One region of the Variovorax sp. Root434 genome, then DNA from elsewhere that is predicted to be linked to it. Evidence: predicted binding sites of a transcription regulator. Region 1 holds the regulator's gene; each other region holds the start of a gene.
The links. Region 1 encodes sigma-54, which starts transcription at its own class of promoters, with help from an activator protein. Its sites were predicted from a motif close to TGGCANGNAANCTGCTTT; they were not measured.
Positions count from the first base shown of each region.

Region 2: atzF (allophanate hydrolase) is a predicted target of sigma-54. The motif match lies at 1,933-1,950, and genes of this name have one in related genera.
Region 3: ASD05_RS09760 (DUF2126 domain-containing protein) is a predicted target of sigma-54. The motif match lies at 2,464-2,481, and genes of this name have one in related genera.
Region 4: ASD05_RS06375 (isopenicillin N synthase family dioxygenase) is a predicted target of sigma-54. The motif match lies at 1,771-1,788, and genes of this name have one in related genera.

Region 1 is NZ_LMEK01000003.1:138,674-142,563, forward strand. It holds gene lptA (lipopolysaccharide transport periplasmic protein LptA) at 1-37, shown strand, start outside; gene lptB (LPS export ABC transporter ATP-binding protein) at 34-828, shown strand; gene rpoN (RNA polymerase factor sigma-54) at 983-2,560, shown strand; gene ASD05_RS05340 (phospholipase D family protein) at 2,571-3,890, shown strand, end outside.
Region 2 is NZ_LMEK01000002.1:98,311-102,200, forward strand. It holds gene ASD05_RS04135 (ABC transporter substrate-binding protein) at 1-157, opposite strand, end outside; gene atzF (allophanate hydrolase) at 180-1,904, opposite strand; gene ASD05_RS04145 (M48 family metallopeptidase) at 2,114-2,977, opposite strand; gene ASD05_RS04150 (AmpG family muropeptide MFS transporter) at 3,055-3,890, shown strand, end outside.
Region 3 is NZ_LMEK01000009.1:59,199-63,088, forward strand. It holds gene ASD05_RS09755 (DNA internalization-related competence protein ComEC/Rec2) at 1-2,413, opposite strand, end outside; gene ASD05_RS09760 (DUF2126 domain-containing protein) at 2,555-3,890, shown strand, end outside.
Region 4 is NZ_LMEK01000005.1:46,598-50,487, reverse strand. It holds gene ASD05_RS06385 (BMP family ABC transporter substrate-binding protein) at 1-278, opposite strand, end outside; gene ASD05_RS06380 (VOC family protein) at 346-732, opposite strand; gene ASD05_RS06375 (isopenicillin N synthase family dioxygenase) at 737-1,738, opposite strand; gene rutR (HTH-type transcriptional regulator RutR) at 1,932-2,636, shown strand; gene rutF (NADH-dependent FMN reductase RutF) at 2,791-3,339, opposite strand; gene ASD05_RS06360 (malonic semialdehyde reductase) at 3,352-3,890, opposite strand, start outside.

The DNA.
Region 1 (3,890 bases):
CACCACGCTCGGTGACGAGGGAGAAACCCGCAAGTGATCGAATCCGTTGTATCGCAGGACGCCAACAGCACGCCGGGCAGCCGCCTGGTCGCGCGCGGCCTGAAGAAGAGCTATGGCAGCCGCACGGTCGTGAAGGACGTCTCGCTCGACGTGCAGAAGGGCGAAGTCGTCGGGCTGCTCGGGCCGAACGGCGCGGGCAAGACCACCTCGTTCTACATGATCGTGGGGCTGGTGCGCGCCGATGCGGGCGACATCACCATCGACGGCGAGCCCATCGCCCACATGCCGATCCACCGCCGCGCCCGCATGGGCCTGAGCTACCTGCCGCAGGAAGCCTCGATCTTCCGCAAGCTCACGGTCGAGGAAAACGTGCGCGCCGTGCTCGAGCTCCAGAGCGAGCCCGATGCCAACGGCAAGATGGCACCGCTGTCGAAGCAGCACATCGAAGAGCGCCTGTCCGAACTGCTGGCCGACCTGCGGGTGGACCACCTGCGCGACTCGCCCGCGCTGGCGCTGTCGGGCGGCGAGCGCCGCCGCGTCGAGATCGCACGCGCGCTGGCCACCCAGCCGCGCTTCATCCTGCTGGACGAGCCCTTCGCCGGCATCGACCCGATCGCGGTGATCGAAATCCAGCGGATCATCAGCTTCCTGAAGGAGCGCGGCATCGGCGTGCTCATCACCGACCACAACGTGCGTGAAACGCTGGGCATCTGCGATCACGCGTTCATCATCAGCGACGGGCATGTGCTGGCACAAGGTACACCCTCGGAGATCGTCGACAACGCCGAAGTACGCAGGGTGTACCTGGGCGAACACTTCCGGATGTGATCGTGCGGCGAGGGTCAAGGATCATCGTGGCCACCGTCCGCGCGGAGCTTCCTCGCGGGGGCCGCCGCGCACGGCCGCCCGAAGCGGCCGGCCCGCCCCCGGTAGGGGGTTGGCGTAGCGCGAAGCGCGCAGCCTGGGGGGGAGCCATTTCCTCATGAAGCAAGGGCTGTCCCTTCGCGTCTCGCAGCATCTGGCACTGACGCCACAGCTGCAGCAGTCCATTCGGCTGTTGCAGCTTTCCACGCTCGAACTGAGCCAGGAAGTGGAGCAGATGCTGGACGAAAACCCGTTCCTCGAACGCACCGCGGAAGAAGCGGCGCGCGAGGAATTCGGGCTCGACACGGCCGATGCGCCGGTTCCGCGCGATGAGGGCGAGAGCGACTTCGCGCCTTCGGCCGCCAGCGCGCCCGCCGAGACCACCAGCACCACCACGGCGGATACCGACGGGCCGGCTGCCGAGATCACCGAGCGCGAGCCCGACTGGGAGGGCGACGGCACCGTCGACATGGCGGCGCCCGACGACAGCGAGTGGGGCAGCGACGCGCCCGCGCGCCAGAACAACCTGGGCGACGACGAACGCGCCGACGCCACCGAACTCGCGCGCAGCCAGGAGTCGCTGCAGTCATTCCTGCACCGCCAGGCGCTGAGCCTGCGGCTGAACGAGAACGACAGCGCCGCGCTGCGCTTTCTCATCGAATCGCTCAACGACGACGGCTACCTCGAAGACTCGCTGCCCGCGCTGGCCTCGGGCCTGGCCGGCGACGACAACGACCAGTTCGACGACCTCGTGCATCACTTCCAGGTGGCGCTCGGACTGTTGCAGAGCCTGGAGCCCGCGGGCGTAGGCGCGCGCGACCTCGGCGAATGCCTGTGCATCCAGCTGCGCGCCATGGCCAGCGAGGACGAGACCGACGAAGAGGCGCTGGTCCGCAAGACCGCCATCACCGTCTGCAAGCAGCCGATGGAGCTGCTTGCGCGCCGCGATTTCAAGCGCCTGGCCACGCTCACCCGCAGCAGCGAGGAGCTGGTGCGCTCTGCGCTGCAGATCATCGCGCGGCTGGAGCCCAAGCCGGGCCGGCGCTTCGTCGACGTGGAGCGCAACATCGTCATTCCCGACGTGATCGTCACCAAGACCGGCCGCGGCACCAACGTGAAGTTCCGCGTCATGTTGAACCCCGAGGTGATGCCGCGCCTGCGCGTGCACGACATCTACGCCGGCGCGCTCAAGTCGCACAAGGGCGAGGGCAGCCAGGCGCTGTCGCAGCGGCTGCAGGAGGCGCGCTGGTTCATCAAGAATATCCAGCAGCGTTTCGACACCATCCTGCGCGTGAGCAATGCCATCGTCGAGCGGCAGAAGAGCTACTTCGTGCATGGCGAACTTGCGATGCGCCCGCTGGTGCTGCGCGAGATCGCCGACGAACTGGGCCTGCACGAGTCGACCATCTCGCGCGTGACCACCGCCAAGTACATGGCCACGCCGTTCGGCACCGTCGAGCTCAAGTACTTCTTCGGCTCGGCGCTGGGCACCGAGACGGGCGGCAATGCGTCGAGCACCGCGGTGCGCGCGCTGATCAAGCAGTTCGTGAGTTCCGAGAGCATCAAGAAGCCGCTGTCGGACAGCCAGATCTCCGAGATGCTGAAAGAGCAGGGCATCGAGTGCGCACGCCGCACCGTGGCCAAGTACCGCGAGGCGCTGCGCATCGCGCCCGCCAACCTGCGCAAAGCCCTGTAGAAAGACGCCGATGACCCGTCGCCTGCTGTCGCGTTGTGGGCACTGGGTTTTCGTCATGGCGGCGGTGTTGCTGTTCGCCGGCTGCGCCACCCTGCCCGACGAGGCCCCGCGCGCACCCACCAAGGCCATGGCGGTGTCGGCCGACACCGCCCTCGGCAAGCTCGCGCTGGCCTCGCAGCCCGACCCCGACCTGAGCGGTTTTCGCCTGATGCCCGGTGGCGACTTCGCCTTCGACACCCGCATCCAGCTGGCCCGCCGCGCCCAGCGCACGCTCGACGTGCAGTACTACCAGATCGAGAACGACGAGACCGGCCGCTACCTGCTGCGCACCCTGCGCGACGCCGCCCAGCGCGGCGTGCGCGTGCGGGTGCTGATGGACGATCTCTACACCTCGGGCGAGGACGAACTGCTGCTCGGCTTTGCCGCCACGCCCAACGTCGAGCTGCGCCTGTTCAACCCGTTCCCGGCCGGGCGCGCGAGCATCCTGAAGCGCTTCACCGCCTCGCTGTTCGACTTCAGCCGCGTCAACCGGCGCATGCACAACAAGCTGTTCATCGCCGACGGCGCGATGGCGGTGGCGGGCGGGCGCAACATCGGCAACCAGTACTTCACGCGCACCGCGGGCGAGAATTTTCTCGACCTCGACACCTTCGTCACCGGCGCGCTGATCCCGCGGCTGGGCAGCCTGTTCGACCAGTACTGGAACAGCATCTACGTGCGGCCGATCCAGTCGGTGGTGCGCAGCGAGCTGTCGGCCGAAGAGCTGCAGCGCCGCTTCGACGCCGCCACCGGCCCCGACACCACGCCGCCGCCGCCGAAGCCCGCGCCCAACGACCTGCTCGGCTACAGCCCGATGGTGGAAGACCTGAACGCCGGCAAGCTCGGCCTGATCTGGACCACCGCCGAGGCCTACGCCGATTCGCCCGAGCGCGTGATCGGCAAGACCGCCTCCTACGGCGGCGTGCCGCTGCTCGACGTCGACAGCGTGCGCTACAACGTGGTCGAGCAGATGCGCCGCGCGCGCTCCGAGGTGACCATCGTCTCGCCCTACCTGATCCCGGGCGCCACGGGGCTGGAGGTGATGCGCGAGATCCGCAACCGCAACGTGAAGATCAGCGTCGTCACCAATTCGCTGGCCGCCACCGACGAGCCGCTGGTGCACACCGCCTACCGCCGCTACCGGCCCGACATGCTCAAGCTCGGCGCCGACCTCTACGAGTTGAGCTCCACGCGCACCCGGCGCAGCGTGCGGCTGGGCCTGTTCGGCACCTCGGTCGGGCGGCTGCATGCCAAGTCGGCCGTGATCGACCGGCGCACGCTGTTCGTCGGG
Region 2 (3,890 bases), on a different contig from region 1:
ACGGCAGGCCGGCCGCCACCGGCCAGAAGCCGATGCGCAGCTTGGGTGCGGCGGCCTGCGCGCGCACGATGGCAGGCGCAGCCAGCACAGCCAGGCCGGAAGCAGCGGCCTGCAGCAACTGCCGACGCGACGCGGAAGATTTCTCTGGGGTGTTCATCGGAACTCCTGATCAGTTGGAATCAGTTGGAACTCGGGGTGGCGCGGCTCGCGACGTATGCGCGCCAGCCGCCGTGATGGGTCACGTCCTGCGCGCCGGCCAGTGCATGGCCCTCGCAGATGAAGCCTTTCACCCAGCTGCCGTCGGCCAGCTCGACGCTGCCAAGGCCAAGGGGCGGCGGGATGAGGGCGAGAAAGCTGCCGACCTGCGTCAGGGGCACGGCCCACACTTCGAGCGCGATGGCGGTGCCTTCCTCGCCTTCAGCCACGCGCCGCAGGCCGGGTTTGGGCGGCACGGTGCCCGGCAATGCGTGCAGCCTGTAGGCCGGCGACGTGATGGTGGCTTGCATCAACGTGGCGCCGCGCTCGGTGAGCTGGCTGTTGAGCGGCATGCCGGACAGATGCGCGCCGACCACGGCGATGGGCAGGGTGCCGGCATCCGGCGCGGCGAGGCCGGGAATGGCGCGCGGCGCGGGCAGCGGCAGGCCGAGGGCGCCCTGCGCGAGCCCTGTGGCGTGGTGGTAGCGCTGGCCCAGGTCGGCCAGCGCAAGGTCGCTGCCGCAGGGGCCGATCAGCGTGATGCCGAACGGCAGGCCGTCCGCGCGCAGGCTGCTGGGCACGGAGAGCGCGGCGTAGTCGAGCAGGTTGACGAAGTTGGTGTACGCGCCAAGGTTGCGGTTGAGCACCACCGGATCGGCACGCATCTGCTCACGGGTGTAGTGCGTGGGCGCGGTGGGCACGAGCAGCACGTCGATGTCGCGCCACATCGGCTCGACCTGCTGCGCAATGGCGCGCAGCCGCGTCTGGGCTTCGAACACGTCGGCGGCGGTGTAGCTGCGGCCGCTCGCGAAGATGCCGCGCACGGGCTCGATCACTTCGTCGCCATGCGCGTCGAAGAACTCGCGCACCGCGGCGTAGCGTTCGGCGACGAGCGCACTTTCATAGAGCAGCGCGGCAGCCTCCGCAAGCGGGGCGTAGGGAATGGTGACGGGCGAGCCACCCATTGCCAGCAGCCGCGCAGTCGCGTCGTTGAACGCCTGCTCGGCGGCGGCGTCGCCGAAGAAGCTCAGCCTGTCGGGCACGCCGAAGCGGAAGTGCGCTGGCAGCGGCTCGCGGCGCAAAGCCAGGTCGCGCGAATAGGGGTCGCGCGCGTCGTGGCCGGCGCAAGCGAGCAGCACGTCGACCGCGGTGGCGACGGTGCGCGCAAAGATGGAGACGCAGTCCGCGCTCTGCGCAGCGGGCACCACGCCGAAGGTGCTCAGCAGGCCGCGCGAGGGCTTCAGGCCGACGATGTTGTTGAGCCCGGCCGGCACGCGGCCCGAGCCCGCGGTGTCGGTGCCCAGCGCAAAGTCGACCTCGCCGGCCGCCACCACGTAGGCCGAGCCCGAGCTGGAGCCGCCCGAGACATAGCGCGCGTCGAAGGCATTGGGCACCTCGCCGTAAGGCGAGCGCGTGCCGTTCAGGCCGCAGGCGAACTGGTCGAGGTTGGTCTTGCCAGCCAGCGATGCACCGGCTTCGAGCAGGCGCTGCACCACGGCCGCGTGGACCGGGGGCAGGCGGTCAAAGGCCGGACAGGCGGCGGTGGTGGGCACGCCGGCCACGTCGATGTTGTCCTTGACCGCGAAGCGCAGCCCGGCGAGCGGCAGGACGGAGCCGGGGGCTTCGCCAGCCCGGGCGTGCGCCATGGGCTGCGCGAACCTGGCGATCCAGGCGGCGGCGGGCGATCCATCTTCTTCATGCACCATCATCAGGCATCCAAACATGTGTACAAGTTGAGATGCAAGCGGCGTGCCAGCGGCGACGCGAGGTCGCGCGGATCAATTCAGGGGATGGGGGCGTTGCTCCCTCTCCCCTGGGGGAGAGGGTTGGGGTGAGGGCAGGTGCGGGCGAAGAAGCGCGGCCCTCGTATGAAGGCCGCCACCCTCACCTCTGCCCAGGGGAGAGGGAGTCAGGCAAGTCAGCTCTTCTTCGCGTCCCGGTAGAGCGTCTCCACCTTCGGCAGGGTCGCCTCCAGCTTCGCGATGCGGTCCGGCCCGCTCGGGTGCGTCGAGAGGAAGCTCAGCCCGCCCTGGTTCTTCGACGCCGTGGCCATCTTCTGCCACAGCGACACCGATGCCTTCGGGTCATAGCCCGCACGTGCCGCGAGTTCGAGCCCCACGAGGTCGGCCTCCGACTCATCGCTGCGGCTGAACTTGAGCGTGAGGAGCTGCGTGCCGGCGCGCGCCGCCAGGTCGCCCATCTGCCCCAGTCCGAGCAGCTGCGCACCGATGGAGAGCGCCGCGCCCGTGCCCGCGCTCTTGGCGAGGCGGGCACGCGCATGCTCGCGCAGCGCGTGGGCCATCTCGTGGCCCATGACCATCGCGACCTCGTCGTCCGTGAGCTTGAGCTGTTCGAGGATGCCGGTGAAGAAGGCGATCTTGCCGCCGGGCATGCAGAAGGCGTTGATCTGCTTGCTGCCGATCAGGTTGACCTCCCACTTCCAGTCGCGGGCGCGCGAATTCCAGGGCGTGGCGAAGGGAATGAGGCGCTTCGCGATGGCGCGCAGGCGCTGCAGCTGCGGGTTGTCGTCGCCCGCGAGCGCGTTCTTGGCGCGCGCCTGTTCGAGCAGCTGGCCGTACTGCTGCACGCCGGCTGCCTCGATCCTGTCGGCCGGCACGAGGTTGCGCGCGACCGAGGCATTGCCGACATTGACCTGCGCCAGCGCCGTGCCGCTGAAGGCGGCGCCGGCGGCCGCCAGCAGGAAGGCCCGCCGGGGATTCCATGCGGAAGCGGCGGTAGCGGTGGAGATGGCGGAAACAGGGAGATCGCATCGTGTGCACATAGGAGCCGGATCATAGGAACAAATGAAGACAAAGGCCGGGCCGACGCCCCCCTGCACTCATGGACAATCCGAGGCTCATGTCCGTACCTTCCGCAGAAACCCCCACCGCCTCTTCCCCGCCCTGGCGCGACGCGCTGAAGGTCTACCTGGAGCCCGCCACCCTGCGCATGCTGGCGTTGGGTTTCTCGGCCGGGCTGCCGCTGCTGCTGGTGCTGGGCACCCTGAGTTTTCGCCTGCGCGAAGCGGGCATCGACCGCACAACCATCGGCTACCTGAGCTGGGTCGGGCTGGCCTACGGCTTCAAGTGGGTCTGGGCACCGCTGGTCGACCGGCTGCCGCTGCCGCCGCTGACCACGCTGCTCGGACGCCGGCGCGGCTGGCTGCTGCTGGCGCAGTGCGTGGTGATCGCCGGCCTGATCGGCATGGCGCTGAACGACCCGCGCCAGGGCCTCGCGCCGCTGATCTGGTGCGCGCTGCTGGTGGCCTTCGGCTCGGCCACGCAGGACATCGCGCTGGACGCCTTCCGCATCGAGTCGGCCGAAACCCGCAAGCAGGCCGCGCTCGCCGCCGCCTACCAGACGGGCTACCGGCTCGCGATGATCTGGGCCGGCGCCGGGGTGCTGTGGGTGGCGGCCTGGGCCGAGATGTCGGTGGCCGAAGCCGCCACCGCCGGCTACCAGAACGGCGCCTGGAAGACGGCGTACCTGGTGATGGCCGCTTCGATGGCGGTGGGGGTGCTAACGGTGCTGCTGTCGCCCGAACCGGTGCGCCGCGTGCTGCCCAAGGCGAAGAACGCGGCCGAATGGCTGCGCAGCGTGCTCATCGAGCCCTTCGCCGACTTCATCCGCCGCTACCGGTGGCAGGCCGCGCTGATCCTCTCGCTGATCGCCATCTACCGCATCAGCGACGTGGT
Region 3 (3,890 bases), on a different contig from region 1:
GCGCGTTCCGCTCACGCTCGCAGGCCACGTCCCCGGGGCGCACGCTGCTCCAGTGCGCCGCGCCGCACCGGGTGTTCTCGACCAACTGCCCGCCACGCTCCAGGTAGCGCGCCGCCACTTCCTGCGCCGGATGGCCGAAGCGGTTGCGGTACCCCGCCTGGACGATGGCGATGCGCGGCTTCACCGCGTCGAGGAACGCCGGGCTCGACGAGGTCTTGCTGCCATGATGCGGCGCCAGCAGCACGTCGGCGCGCAGCAATTCCGGCGTGCGCGTGACGAGCGCGGTCTCCTGCAGCCGCTCGATGTCGCCGGCCAGCAGCGCCACGGCGCGGCCGCTGTCGATGCGCAGCACGCACGACACCGCATTGGGTTTGGTGAAGCCGCGGTAGTCGGTGTCGAACGGATGCAGCACCTCGAAGCGCACGCCGTCCCAGCTCCAGGCCTGCCCCGCTTCGCAACGCCGCGCCGCACGCATCGCCTGCAGCGGGTGCGTGGCCTCGATGGAACTCAGCAGCGCGGCCTGTGACTGCATCGCGAGCACCGCGGGCGCGCCGCCGGTGTGGTCGAGGTCGCGATGGCTCAGCACCAGCGTGTCGAGGCGCTCGCCGTACGCCCGCAGCAACGGCACGAGCACGCGATGGCCGGCATCGCTTTCCAGGCTGTAGCGCGGGCCGGCGTCGTAGAGCAGGCTGTGCGTCGCGGTGCGCACGAGCACCGCGTTGCCCTGGCCGACGTCGGCAGCGAGCAGTTCGAATTCGCCCGCCGCGGGCCGGGGTGCCTGCCACAGCAGCACCGGCAGCAGCAGTGGAATGCCGAGGGTGCGCAGCGACCAGGGCAGCCGCATGGCCAGCAGCGCGCCACCGGCCACGCCGCAGGCGGCCATCCACCAGGGCGGCGCGGCCACCGAGAGCGTGGCATACGGCAGTCCGGCCAGCCATTGCAGCAGCAGCGCCAGCACCTGCACGGCGCGGGCCGCCAGGTCCCACAGCGGCGCCACGGCCACGCCGAGCATCGCCAGCGGCGTGATCACCAGCGTGACCCAGGGGATCGCCACCGCATTGGCCAGCAGGCCGATCAGCGAAACCTGCTGGAACAGCAGCAGGCTGAGCGGCGTGATCGCGAGCGTGATGACCCACTGCTCGCGCAGGAACTGGAGCAGCCGGAAAGACGCGCCGGCCTTCCGCTCTCCGGGCACCCCGGCGTCGGTGGCGAACAGCACGCCCACCGCCACGAAGCTGAGCCAGAAACCCGCCTGCATCAAGGCCCAGGGATCGAGAGCGACCACCACGGCCGCCGTCAACAGCCACACATGCGGCCAGGGCCAGCGCCGGCCCGTGAGGCGCAGCAGCGCGGCCGCCGCCAGCATCCAGACCGTGCGCTGCGAAGGCACGCCCCAGCCGCTGAACAGCGCATAGAGCGTGGCGAGCAGCACGCCGCCCACCAGCGCGGCCTGCTGCGCGGGCACGCGCAGCATCAGCCGCGCGCTGCGCCGCCAGAGCAGGCCGACGACGTGCGCGGCCAGCCAGGCGAACATGGTGACGTGCAGGCCGGAGATCGACATCAGGTGCGCCACGCCCGTGGCGCGGAAGACGTCCCAGCCCGAGCGGTCGATGGCGCTCTGGTCGCCGGTGACCAGGGCCGCGATCACGCCTGCCTGGGCGCGGTCGGGCACGCGTTCGAAGACGGCGTCGCGCACGGCTTCGCGTGCGCGCTCGATGGGATGCCGCCGCGTAGGCGCAACGAGCGCGGGCGCCGCATCGCGCGCGCCGGTTCGCACATGGCCGCCGGCGCGCAGGCCCTGCTCCCACATCCAGAGTTCGCTGTCGAAGCCGTGGGGGTTGCGGTTGCCGTGCGGCGCCTTCAGGCGCACCGTCAGGCGCCATCGCTCGCCGGCGTGGAGGGAGCCAACGGTGCTGGCCGACGGCGTCCGGCCTTCGGACGCCCGATCCCACAGGCCTGAGCCTTCCGAATACCAGCCGAGGGCAATGCGATCAGGCACGGTGGGCCGCCCCTCCTCCCCGGGGTCGGCCCAGCCCGCAGACTCGACATCCAGACGGAACCGCGTCCCGCCCTCGCTGCGCTGGGGCATCTCCGACACGACACCGGTGACCTGCAGGTCGCGCCCTTCGAGCGCCGGGTCCAGCGCACCGCTCGCGTAGACGGCGGCGCGCCATCCCGCAAGCCCCGCACCCGCCATTGCGCCGCACACGAGCGAGGCCATCAACAGCCCCCGGCCCGACAGGCGCCGCCACCACAGGCCGGCCCCGGCCACGAGCAGCAAACCCGCATACACCCATGCCCGCCAAAGCCCCGCCTGCTGCAACTGCAGGACCGCACCGAGCAGCGAACCACACAGCGCCGCGAACACCCACGATCTGCCCGCGGCGGCGCCGGACGCGCGAAACGGCGTCAACGAGAAACTCCCGAACCCATGATGCAAACCCTCCCCAAAGTCACGCTCAGTGGCGCGTTAATTGCTTTGCAACTGGGCTAGTATGCGTCTCACAAGAGACATCTTTTCGATGCAATCTCGCAGCACTGCACATAAAAACGCATGTCCATTCACGCCGCTCTCCACCACGTCACCCACTACAAATACGACCGCCCGGTGCAGCTGGGCCCACAGGTCGTGCGCTTGCGGCCCGCGCCGCATTGCCGCAGCAACGTGATCTCGTACTCGCTTCGGGTCGAGCCGGCCGAGCACTTCGTCAACTGGATGCAGGACCCGTTCGCCAACTACCAGGCGCGGCTGGTGTTTCCCGAGAAGACGCGCGAATTCAAGGTCACGGTCGACCTCGTGGTCGAGATGGCGGTTTACAACCCCTTCGACTTCTTCCTCGAGCCGCAGGCCGAGAACTTCCCCTTCAAGTACACGGCCTCGCAGGCCGAAGAGCTCGCGCCCTATCTCGTGGCCGACCCGGTCACTCCGCTGCTGGAGGCCTACCTCGACAAGGTCGACCGCAAGGAGCAGCGCACCATCGACTTCCTGGTCGGCATCAACCAGCAGGTGCAGCAGGACGTCAACTACCTGATCCGCATGGAGCCCGGCGTGCAGACGCCGGAAGAAACGCTCGCCAGCGGCAGCGGCTCCTGCCGCGACTCGGGCTGGCTGCTGGTGCAACTGCTGCGCCACATGGGCCTGGCCGCACGCTTCGTCTCGGGCTACCTGATCCAGCTCACGCCCGACGTGAAGGCGCTCGACGGCCCGAGCGGCACCACGGTCGACTTCACCGACCTGCACGCCTGGTGCGAGGTGTTCCTGCCGGGCGCAGGCTGGATCGGCCTCGACGCCACCTCGGGCCTGCTGGCCGGCGAAGGCCACATTCCGCTGGCCTGCACGCCCACGCCGTCGAGCGCCGCGCCCATCGAGGGCGGCGTGGATGAGTCGGAGGTCGAGTTCGGCCATGAAATGAAGGTCACGCGCATCTACGAATCGCCGCGCGTCACCAAGCCCTACACCGAAGAGCAATGGTCCGAAGTGCTGGCCCTGGGTGACGCCGTCGATGCGCGCCTGAAGGCCGGCGACGTGCGCCTCACCATGGGCGGCGAGCCCACCTACGTGGCCACCAGCGACCGCGACGCGCCCGAATGGAACACCGACGCGCTCGGCCCCACCAAGCGCGGCTACGCCACCGAACTCGTGCACAAGCTGCGCGCCGAGTACGGCAAGGGCGGCTTCCTGCATTTCGGCCAAGGCAAGTGGTACCCGGGCGAGCAGCTGCCGCGCTGGGCGCTGTCGATCTTCTGGCGCGCCGACGGCCAGACGCTGTGGCACGACCCCGAGCTCTTCGCCGACGAGCGCTTTCCCACGCAGTACACGAGCGAGGACGCGCGCCGCTTCACCACCGTGCTGGCGCACAAGCTCGGCCTGACCGAGCGCTACATCCAGC
Region 4 (3,890 bases), on a different contig from region 1:
TCGGCCGCGGGCTTGATGGCCGAGGCGTCTTCCGGCACGTTCTCGACGAACTGGATCTTCTGGCCGATTTCCTTCTCGACCTTCGCGCGGGCTTCGTCGAAGGCCTGCGTCCAGCCGCCGTCGTTCTTCGGGCCGAAGTAGAGCATCGCGATCTTCGGCTTGTCCTTCAGCGTGAAGCCATCGGCGGCCGCGGCGGGCAGCGTGGTGAAGAACGCGCCGCCGGCCGCGATGGTCATCGCGAGGCCCAGGCCGGGAGTGAGGGTGCGCAGCTGCTGCATGGAACTACCTTTGGTGAGGGGCTTTGAAGAAAGGGAGGGACGAGAAAATCGGAGCGAGCAGTGCGCGTCACATCATGAAGTTGATGCGGAACACATTGCCTTCGGGGTCCAGCAACACCGACTGGTACCAGTTGTAGTAGGTAACGTACGGCGGCTTGACGAGCGTGGCACCCGCTTCGAGCGCAACGGGCACCATGCGGTCGACGTCGGCCTGGCTGTCGACGTCGATGTTCAGCAGGAACTTGACACCGCGCGTGTCCGAGAACTCGCTCAGGTGCAGCAGTTCGTAGGCATCGAGCGCGTTGAAGCCCAGGCTCGACTTGCCGGTGTCCAGCCCGCGGAAGATCGGCGAGCGGATCGCCTCGATCTCGGCGAAGCCGAACACGCGCTGGTAGAAGCCGCTGAGCGCGACCACGTCCTTCGCGAAGACGTTGACGTAAGACAGGTGGGCCATGCGTTCAGGCCGTCACTTTGGTGCCGCCGAAGGTCGTCTGCTTGACGAACTTCGATGTGAGGTGGTCGCCCGACGAGATGGGCGCGTACTTCGCCTCTTCGCCCGGCGCGAGGCAGCTCGGCAAGCACTCGACCATCGCGTCGTAGTTGGGCTGATGGAAGAACACCAGCGACTGCCGGCGATTGGTGCTCGCCACCTCGAAGGGCGGGTTGATCACGCGGTGCAGCGTGGACACCCACTGGTCGTTGGTCCACTGCATCATGAGGTCGGCGATGTTGACCACCAGGCCGCCTTCGACCTGCGGCACGTCGACCCACTGGCCGGCCTTGTTGAACACCTGCAGGCCCTTGTCGTCGGGCAGCACGATGGTGAGGCTGCCGTAGTCGCTGTGCGCGCCCGCACGCAGCTGGCCGGGCAGTGGCTGTTCGCGTTGAGGCGGATAGCTCAGCACGCGGAACATGCTGATGTGCCTGTCGATCTTGTCGTCGAAGAAGGTCTCGGGCAGCGACAGGCCGAGCGCGAAGACGCGCATCAGCGAGCGCGAGAGATCGCTCATTGCCTCGAAGTAGCCCTCGTAGGCTTCCTTGAAGCCTTCGATGGGCGGCCAGCTGTTGGGCTCGAAGTGCGGGCCGGCTGCGGGGCCGCGGTGGTAGTCGTCGTCGGGCACGTTCGAGGGACCGATGGAGAACGACTCCTTCAGGTCGCCGGGCGCGGCCTCTTCGAGGCTGTAGGAAAGGCCTTCCTCGCCCACTGCGCTGTAGCCGCGCACGGCGTCTTCGCGCGGGCGGTCGACCTTGCGCTTCTCTGCCAGCGGCATGTCGAAGAACCTGCGCGAGAGCGAGGACACGCGGGAGATCAGGTCCGGCGAAATGCCGTGGTTGGTGATGACGAGAAAGCCGATGCTGCGGCAGGCTTCGTCGACTTTCTTCGCGACCTCCGCCTTTCCTTCGGCGGTGCCGGCGAAGTAGGGCGCGAGATCGATGATGGGGACGGACAGCAGGGTCATGGCAGGTTCCTCATGCTTGGCATGCCTTTCGCCATGCAACGTCTGTGCCAGTTGGACCAAATGGACAAAACGCATTCGTCGCGTCAGCATGGTGCGCAACCTTGCGCCGCGAAGGCAACTGCGGCGCAAGGCGATGCACCGTGGCCTTACAGTGGTGCGCCGTTTGCCGATTCATGAACAAGAGCGAGGGAAGATGCCGAAGACCAAAGCGCTGGCCGCAAGCGCCAGCAAAGAGAGCCCGGTGCGCAAGCGCGCCAAGCCCGCGGTGCGCAGCGCGTCCGCGGTGAATCGCCGGCTGCGCCAGATCGAGGACAAGCGCAGTGCGATCCTTGGTGCAGCGCTGGGGTTGTTCTCGCGCTTCGGCCTGCACGGCACGTCGATCGACCAGGTGGCGGCGCGCGCCGATGTGTCGAAGAGCAACCTGCTCTATTACTTCGCGAACAAGGAAGAGCTTTACGTCAATGTGCTGCGCGACCTGCTGGCGCTGTGGCTCGAACCGCTGCGCGGCTTCAGCGCCGAGCAGGACCCGGGCGAGGCCATCGGCGGCTACATCCGCCGCAAGCTGGTGGTGTCGCGCGACCGGCCCGATGCGTCGCGGTTGTTCTGCCTCGAAATGATCCAGGGCGCGCCGCTGCTGCGCGACGAACTCGACCGCGAGCTGCGCACGCTGGTGGAGAAAAAATCGGAAGTGATTCGCGCATGGATCGAGGCCGGCAAGCTGGCGCCGGTCGACCCGCATCACCTGATCTTCGCGCTGTGGGCGGTGACGCAGCACTACGCGGACTTCGGCGTACAGGTGCAGGCACTGACGGGCCACACGCTGGACGATGCGGCGTTCTTCGAGCAGACCGTGGAGAACGTTCAGCGCATCGTGCTGCAGGGCATTGCGCCCCGCTGAATCTTGCCTTGCTCCCTCCCCCTCTGGGGGAGGGTTGGGGTGGGGCAAGCAGCGTGTCCATCGAGCGCTCTGCCTGCCCCCATCCCAGCCTTCCCCCAAAGGGGGAAGGAGCAATTCAAAGGCATTGCCTGCGAATGCAGAAGGGTAAGAAGCGTCAGTGCTGCGGTGGCGCCGCGATCTCGTGATAGCGCCGGTCGAAGTAGATCAAGCCTTGCGCCGCGCCGCCGATGGCGATGGCCACCGCTTCGCAGAACAGCACGTCATGCGTGCCCGCGCTCGTTGAATGCACCACGCGGCAGTCGAAGGACACGGCCGCGTTGTCGAGCATCGGCGAGCCCGTGGTCTTGTGGCTCCAGTTGCCGGCGGCGAAGCGTTCGTCCATCGGCGTCTTGCCGCCGAACAGCGCGGAGAGCGACTGGTGCCCCGCGGCCAGCACGTTCACGCACAGCACACCGTTGGCCTTGAACGCCGGGTACACCGAGGCCGAGCGGTTCAGGCACACGAGCAGCGTCGGCGGTTCGTCGGTCACGCTGCACACGGCCGAGGCCGTGAAGCCGGCGCGGCCTGCGGGGCCGTCGGTGGTGATGATGTTCACTGCGGCGCCCAGGCGCGCCATCGCATTGCGGTAGTCGGCCTTCGGCAGGCCCGTAGGCAGGCCGGGTGGGTTCGATGCTGCAGGGTGGGAGGCCATGGCGTTCAGCATGTCGTGACTCTTTCAGGCCAGCACACAGGCCTCGTCGAAGGGCAGCCGCGGCAGGCGGCCGAACACCTTCGACGCATCGCCGTGGCCCAGGTTGATGAGGAAGTTGGTGGTCCAGTCGGTGCCCTCGAAGAAGGCGGCATCGACCTTCGCCTTGTCGAAGCCCGACATCGGCCCGGCGTCGAGGCCGACCGCGCGCGCGGCGAGCAGCAGGTAGCCCGCCTGCAGGCTGGCATTGCGGAAGGCGGTCTCGTGCGCGGCTTCGGGGCTGCCGGTGAACCAGCTGCGCGCGTCGGCATGCGGGAACAGCGTGGGCAGCTTGTCGTAGAACTTGCGGTCCCACGCGGCGATGACCGTGACGGGGGCGGTCATTGTCTTGTCGAGGTTGCCCTTGGAGAGCGCCGGTGCGAGGCGCTGTTTGCCTTCAGGCGTGCGCACGAACACGAAGCGGGCAGGCGAGCAGTTGGCCGAGGTCGGGCCGAGGCTCGCGAGCGCATAGATCTGCTGCAGCTGTGCATCGGTGACCGGTTCGTCGGTCCAGCCGTTGTGGCTGC